2 regions of the Streptomyces sp. NPDC020379 genome follow, and region 1 is predicted to be linked to the other one. Evidence: predicted binding sites of a transcription regulator. Region 1 holds the regulator's gene; the other holds the start of a gene.

The links. The regulator HrcA, encoded in region 1, represses chaperone genes, less so after heat shock. The targets are predictions, from matches to a motif close to TTNGCACTCNGNNNNNCNGAGTGCNAA.
Region 2: the regulator HrcA is predicted to act here: its motif matches at 1,884-1,910, upstream of groES (co-chaperone GroES).

The regions. Positions count from the first base shown of each region.
Region 1 is NZ_JBIRVR010000004.1:360,727-364,134, forward strand. Features, by position in the region: gene ACH427_RS08150 (MBL fold metallo-hydrolase) at 1-651, opposite strand, end outside; gene hrcA (heat-inducible transcriptional repressor HrcA) at 846-1,862, shown strand; gene dnaJ (molecular chaperone DnaJ) at 1,863-3,002, shown strand; gene ACH427_RS08165 (nitronate monooxygenase) at 3,233-3,408, shown strand, end outside.
Region 2 is NZ_JBIRVR010000006.1:150,626-154,033, forward strand. Features, by position in the region: gene ACH427_RS10470 (methyltransferase domain-containing protein) at 1-751, opposite strand, end outside; gene ACH427_RS10475 (polysaccharide deacetylase family protein) at 871-1,725, shown strand; gene groES (co-chaperone GroES) at 2,061-2,369, shown strand; gene groL (chaperonin GroEL) at 2,504-3,408, shown strand, end outside.

The sequences.
Region 1 (3,408 bases):
TACGTACACCGCGTCCGCGCCCCCCAGCGCCAGCAGCCGGTCCAGCGCGGCCGGCCACTGCCGGGGGAGCGCGTCCGGGCCCGCCTGCGGATCGCCCGACTCCTCGACCAGGTCACCGCAGAAGACGATCTCCGGCGCCCCGTCCGCCCCCGCCACCAGCACCGCCAGGTCGTGCGCCGTGTGGCCGGGACCCACGTTGGCCAGCAGTGCCTGCCGCCCGTCGCCGAGGTCGAGCGTGAGCTCGCCGGAGACCGGGTGGCGGGGCCGTACGAGCAGGTCCGCGGCCTCCGCGGCGGCTGTCGGGTCGACGCCGTGCCGCACGGCGTCCCGCGCGAGCTCCTCGCGCTCGCGGAGGAGGACGCCAGCGAGCCCCACCGCCCCGTACACCTCCACCCCGGAGAACGCCGCCGTGCCGAAGACGTGGTCGAAGTGGGGGTGCGTCAGAGCGATGTGTGTCACGTCACGGCCGACGAGCTCCCGCACCTCCCGCCGGACCTCCGCGCCCTCGCCCACCGTCGCCCCGGTGTCGACGAGCAGGACGGCCGCCGGGCCCGCGATCACCCCGATCGTGGCGTCCCACACGGGCATTCTGCGGCGCGCGACCCCTGGCGCGAGCCGCTCCCAACGGGCTGTCCCCTCATGGCTCTCCATACCCGGACGCTAGCCGGAGCGCGGTACGGTTGCCCGCCCGACGGGCGTGCGGCGGCGGTGTGTGCGGGCGCACGGCGGGACCGCTCTTGCCCTCGCCGCGGTGCACGGCCGTACACTGGCTGAAGGGATCTGGCACTCGTGACCATGGAGTGCCAGGGAAGGACCCCGTAAGACGGCTGGACTGGAGGTGCGCGGTGCTGAGCGAACGCAGGCTCGAGGTGTTGCGCGCCATCGTCCAGGACTATGTGGGCACCGAGGAGCCCGTCGGCTCCAAGGCCCTCACCGAGCGGCACCGCCTCGGCGTGTCCCCGGCGACCGTGCGCAACGACATGGCCGCGCTGGAGGACGAGGGCTTCATCGCCCAGCCGCACACGAGCGCCGGCCGCATCCCGACCGACAAGGGCTACCGCCTCTTCGTCGACAAGCTCGCGGGCGTCAAGCCCCTGTCGACGCCGGAGCGGCGCGCCATCCACAATTTCCTCGACGGCGCCGTCGACCTCGACGACGTCGTGGGCCGTACGGTGCGGCTGCTCGCGCAGCTGACCCGGCAGGTCGCGGTGGTGCAGTATCCCTCGCTGACCCGCTCGACCGTGCGACACGTGGAGCTGCTCTCGCTGGCCCCCGCACGGGTGATGCTGGTGCTGATCACGGACACCGGCCGGGTCGAGCAGCGCATGGTCGACTGCCCGGCGCCGATCGGCGAGACCTCGCTGGCGGATCTCCGCGCGCGGCTCAACAGCCGGGTCGTGGGCCGCCGGTTCGCGGATGTGCCGCAGCTCGTGCAGGACCTCACCGAGTCCTTCGAGCAGGAGGACCGAGGAACCGTTTCGACGGTCCTCGCGACCCTGCTGGAGACCTTGGTCGAGGAGACCGAGGAGCGGCTGATGATCGGCGGCACCGCCAATCTCACCCGCTTCGGGCATGACTTCCCGCTGACGATCCGGCCGGTGCTGGAGGCGTTGGAGGAGCAGGTGGTGCTGCTCAAGCTGCTCGGCGAGGCCAAGGACTCGGGCATGACGGTGCGCATCGGTCATGAGAATGCTCACGAGGGCCTGAACTCCACATCCGTCGTCGCCGTCGGCTACGGTTCGGGCGACGAGGCAGTCGCCAAACTCGGCGTGGTCGGACCGACCCGCATGGACTACCCCGGAACGATGGGAGCGGTACGCGCAGTGGCACGTTACGTCGGACAGATCCTGGCGGAGTCGTAAGTGGCCACGGACTACTACGCGGTCCTGGGCGTACGGCGTGATGCCTCGCAGGACGAGATCAAGAAGGCATTCCGCCGCCTCGCCCGTGAGCTGCACCCGGATGTGAACCCGGACCCGAAGACGCAGGAGCGGTTCAAGGAGATCAACGCCGCTTACGAGGTGCTCTCGGACCCGCAGAAGAAGCAGGTCTACGACCTCGGCGGCGACCCGCTCTCCGCGAACGGCGGCGGCGGGGGTGGCGCCGGCGGCTTCGGCGCGGGCTTCGGCAATTTCTCCGACATCATGGACGCCTTCTTCGGCCAGGCCTCGCAGCGCGGTCCGCGCTCGCGCACCCGCCGTGGCCAGGACGCCATGATCCGGCTCGAAGTCAGCCTCAGCGAGGCCGCGTTCGGCACGACCAAGGAGATCCAGGTCGACACCGCCGTCGTCTGCACCACGTGCAGCGGCGAGGGCGCGGCCCCCGGCACCTCCGCGCAGACCTGTGACATGTGCCGCGGCCGTGGTGAGGTCTCGCAGGTCACCCGGTCCTTCCTCGGCCAGGTCATGACCTCGCGGCCCTGCCCGCAGTGCCAGGGCTTCGGCACCGTGGTGCCGACCCCGTGCCCGGAGTGCGCCGGTGACGGCCGCGTCCGGTCGCGCCGCACGCTAACGGTCAAGATCCCGGCCGGTGTCGACAACGGCACCCGCATCCAGCTGGCGGGCGAGGGCGAGGTCGGCCCCGGCGGCGGCCCCGCCGGCGATCTCTATGTGGAGATCCACGAGACCGCGCACCCGACCTTCCAGCGGCGCGGCGACGACCTGCACTGCACGGTCACCATCCCGATGACGGCCGCGGCTCTCGGCACGAAGGTGCCGCTGGAGACCCTGGACGGCGTCGAGGAGATCGACATCCGCCCGGGCACGCAGTCCGGCCAGTCGATCCCGCTGCACCAGCGCGGTGTCACGCACCTGCGGGGCGGCGGCCGTGGTGACCTCGTGGTCCACGTCGAGGTGATCACGCCCAACAAGCTCGACCCCCAGCAGGAGGACCTCCTCCGCCAGCTGGCGAAGCTGCGTGGCGAGGAGCGCCCGATGGGCGAGTTCAAGCCGGGGCAGCAGGGGTTGTTCTCGCGCCTGAAGGACGCGTTCAACGGGCGGTAGGCGCTGGGCCGGGGGTTGTTCCCCGGTTGGGTGAGTTCAAGCCGGGGCAGCAGGGGTTGTTCTCGCGGTTGAAGGACGCGTTCAACGGGCGCCAGGCCGCGTGAAGTACGCACGGACGGATGGGCTGGAGCGATCCGGCCCATCCGGCGTTCGCGGACACCCCGCGGTCGGGAACCACCGTCGTCCACAGCCCGCCCGCCGGGGCTATCCGCGTGTGACACGATGTGGTCATGGCCATCGACACCCGGGGTGACGCCGTGCTGACGGACCTGCTCCGGCACCCCATCGTGCAAGCCCCCATGGCCGGCGGCGCCTCCGGGCCGCCGCTCGCCGCCGCCGTCTGCGAGGCCGGTGGCCTCGGATCGCTGGCAGCGGGCTACAAGACCCCGGCCGCGATGTACGAGGA
Region 2 (3,408 bases), on a different contig from region 1:
AGCGGTGCGTGCCGGGCGCGGTGCCGAACCACAGCACCGCTTCCTTGACGTCGCCCCCGTCCGAGATCCACTCGGCCTCCGCCTCGGCGGGGATCGCCTCGTGCGGAATGCCGGGCGCGATCTTCAGCGCGGCGCGCGGGGCCGCGAGGGCGGCCCGCACGGCCCAGGACAGCGGGGGCGAGTACGCCTCCGGGTCGAAGATCCGGCCGCGTCCGCCACGGCGGGCGGGGTCGACGAAGACGGCGTCGTACGCGGCGGTGTCGATCTCCGTGACGTCCGCGCAGCGCACCTCGATGAGCTCGGCCAGGCCGAGCGCCTCCGCGTTGGCGGTCGCGACCGCGCAGGTCAGCGGGTCGCGGTCGACGGCGAGGACCCGTACGCCCGCGCGGGCCAGCGCGAGCGCGTCGCCGCCGATGCCGCAGCAGAGGTCGGCCACGGAGCGGACGCCGAGCGCGGCGAAGCGGGCGGCGCGGTACTCCGCCACGGTCCTGCGGGTCGACTGCTCGACGCCGTTGGGGGTGAAGAACATGCGGTACGCGTCCTCGGCCCCGAACTTCGCGACGGCCCGCTGCCGCAGCCGCGCCTGCCCGATCGCGGCGGAGACCAGCTCGGCCGGGTGCTCACGGCGCAGCCGGGTCGCGGTGGCCAGCTCCTGGGCGGGGTCGTGGTCGCGGAGCTCGTCCAGGAGGTGGCGCCCCTCGTCGGTGAGAAGGGCGGCGAAGGCTTCGGTCGGCTGGTTCGGTGCGGGCACGGTTTCATTCTTTCCCCAGCCCCGCCGCTTTCCGTAATCGGCTTCCGCGGCCGGCCTCCGGGACGCGGCCACCCGTACCCGCCTCGCCTCACTCGAACGAGTGCACAAGAATCGGATGGGTGAGTCCTTCCATATCCGGCCCCCGGGCCGTCGCCGTCGCCCTGCTGCTCGCCGGACTCGTCTCCGGGTGTTCCGGATCGTCCTCCGGACCGGGGAAGGCCGCCCCGTCGGCCACCGGCCGCACGGAAGCGCCCTCGGCGTCGCCCTCCGCCGACACCGGCGCATACCGCCGCTGGGGGCTCGACGCGCCCCTCGCCGCGCCGCCCGCGCCGCCCGCGGTGAAGGTGACGGACGGGATGAAGCCGGGGGAGAAGCCCAGGATCGTGCGGCGGGTGGACACCAAGGACAAGGTCGTCTTCCTGACCTTCGACGACGGGGCCGAGAAGGACCCGGAGTTCGTGAAGATGACGAAGGACCTGAAGCTGCCCTACACGATGTTCCTGACGGACGACATCGCCCGCGCGGGCCGCGGCTACGGCTACTTCGAGCAGCTCCGGGGCGACGCCGGCCACCCCGACACCATCCAGAACCACACCCTCTCTCACCCCAACCTGCGCACGCTCTCGCCCGACGCCCAGCGCCACGAGATATGCGGGCAGCAGGACCGGCTGAAGAAGCGGACCGGGGTCGAGCCGTGGCTGTTCCGCCCGCCTTACGGCAATTACAACGACGCGACGCTCAGTGCGGCCGGGAGCTGCGGGGTGAAGGCACTCGTGCTGTGGGAGGCGACGATGCAGATCAACGACATGCGCTACGCCGAGGGCGACAAGCTGCGCCCCGGCGACATCGTCCTCGCGCACTTCCGCGGGCCGCGGGAGCTCAAGGGCACCTCGATGACCGAGATGGTGACGAACATGCTGCGCAGCATCCAGCGGCAGGGCTACACGGTGGCCCGCCTGGAGGACTACGTCTGAGCGAGGGGCGCGGCTCCGTCGCGGGCGGCCGACCGGACGCGGTGCATCAGGCCCGCGAAGGAGACGCACCGCCGCGAAGCGGTGGCGCGGACGACGATTACGGCCGGTGGCACAGGGGAAGATCCACCCCCGCGCCACGGCGCGCGCCGCACGGCGAATTGGCACTCCGCTTGACCGAGTGCTAACCGCGTCATAGTCTCGCTTCCGTTGGCACTCTCCACCCGGGAGTGCCAAACACAGCGACGGGCAGATCCGGCACCCGCGACGACGGATCCGACCTGGTCGCCACCTCAGACAGTTAACCCCGTGAGATCTCCGAAGGGGGAGGTCGGATCGTGACGACCGCCAGCTCCAAGGTTGCCATCAAGCCGCTCGAGGACCGCATCGTGGTCCAGCCGCTCGACGCCGAGCAGACCACGGCCTCTGGCCTGGTCATCCCGGACACCGCGAAGGAGAAGCCCCAGGAGGGCGTCGTCCTCGCCGTCGGTCCGGGTCGCTTCGAGGAGGGCAACCGTCTTCCGCTCGACGTGTCCGTCGGCGACGTCGTGCTCTACAGCAAGTACGGCGGCACCGAGGTGAAGTACAACGGCGACGAGTACCTCGTCCTCTCGGCCCGCGACGTCCTCGCGATCGTCGAGAAGTAATTCACCCGAAGTTTTTTGATCTGCGCCCCGTGCTCCCGCTCTTCACCGGCCGGGCGCCCGGGGCGCAGTTCGTTTGAGCGATAGCGGCCGCCACTGCGTGGCCGAGGATCGCAACGAGAGGACTTGAAGCAACCATGGCGAAGATCCTGAAGTTCGACGAGGACGCCCGTCGCGCCCTCGAGCGCGGTGTCAACAAGCTGGCCGACACGGTCAAGGTGACGATCGGCCCCAAGGGCCGCAACGTCGTCATCGACAAGAAGTTCGGTGCCCCGACCATCACCAACGACGGTGTCACCATCGCGCGTGAGGTCGAGCTCGACGACCCCTACGAGAACCTGGGCGCCCAGCTCGTCAAGGAGGTGGCGACCAAGACCAACGACATCGCGGGTGACGGCACCACCACCGCGACCGTCCTGGCCCAGGCGCTGGTCCGTGAGGGTCTGCGCAACGTCGCCGCCGGTGCTTCCCCGGCCTCCCTCAAGAAGGGCATCGACGCCGCGGTCAAGGCCGTCTCCGACGAGCTGCTCGCGACCGCCCGCCCGATCGACGACAAGACGGACATCGCCGCCGTGGCCGCGCTGTCCGCCCAGGACAAGCAGGTCGGCGAGCTCATCGCCGAGGCGATGGACAAGGTCGGCAAGGACGGTGTCATCACCGTCGAGGAGTCCAACACCTTCGGCCTGGAGCTGGACTTCACCGAGGGCATGGCCTTCGACAAGGGCTACCTCTCGCCCTACATGGTCAGCGACCAGGAGCGCATGGAGGCCGTCCTCGACGACCCGTACATCCTGATCCACCAGGGCAAGATCTCCTCGATCCAGGACCTGCTGCCGCTGCTGGAGAAGGTCATCCAGGCCGGCGCCAGCAAGCCGCTGCTGATCATCGCCGAGGACGTCGAGGGCGAGGCCCTCTCCACCCTCGTCGTCAACAAGATCCGTGGCACCTTCAACGCCGTCGCCGTCAAGGCGCCCGGCTTCGGTGACCGCCGCAAGGCGATGCTCGGCGACATGGCCACCCTCACCGGTGCCACCGTCATCGC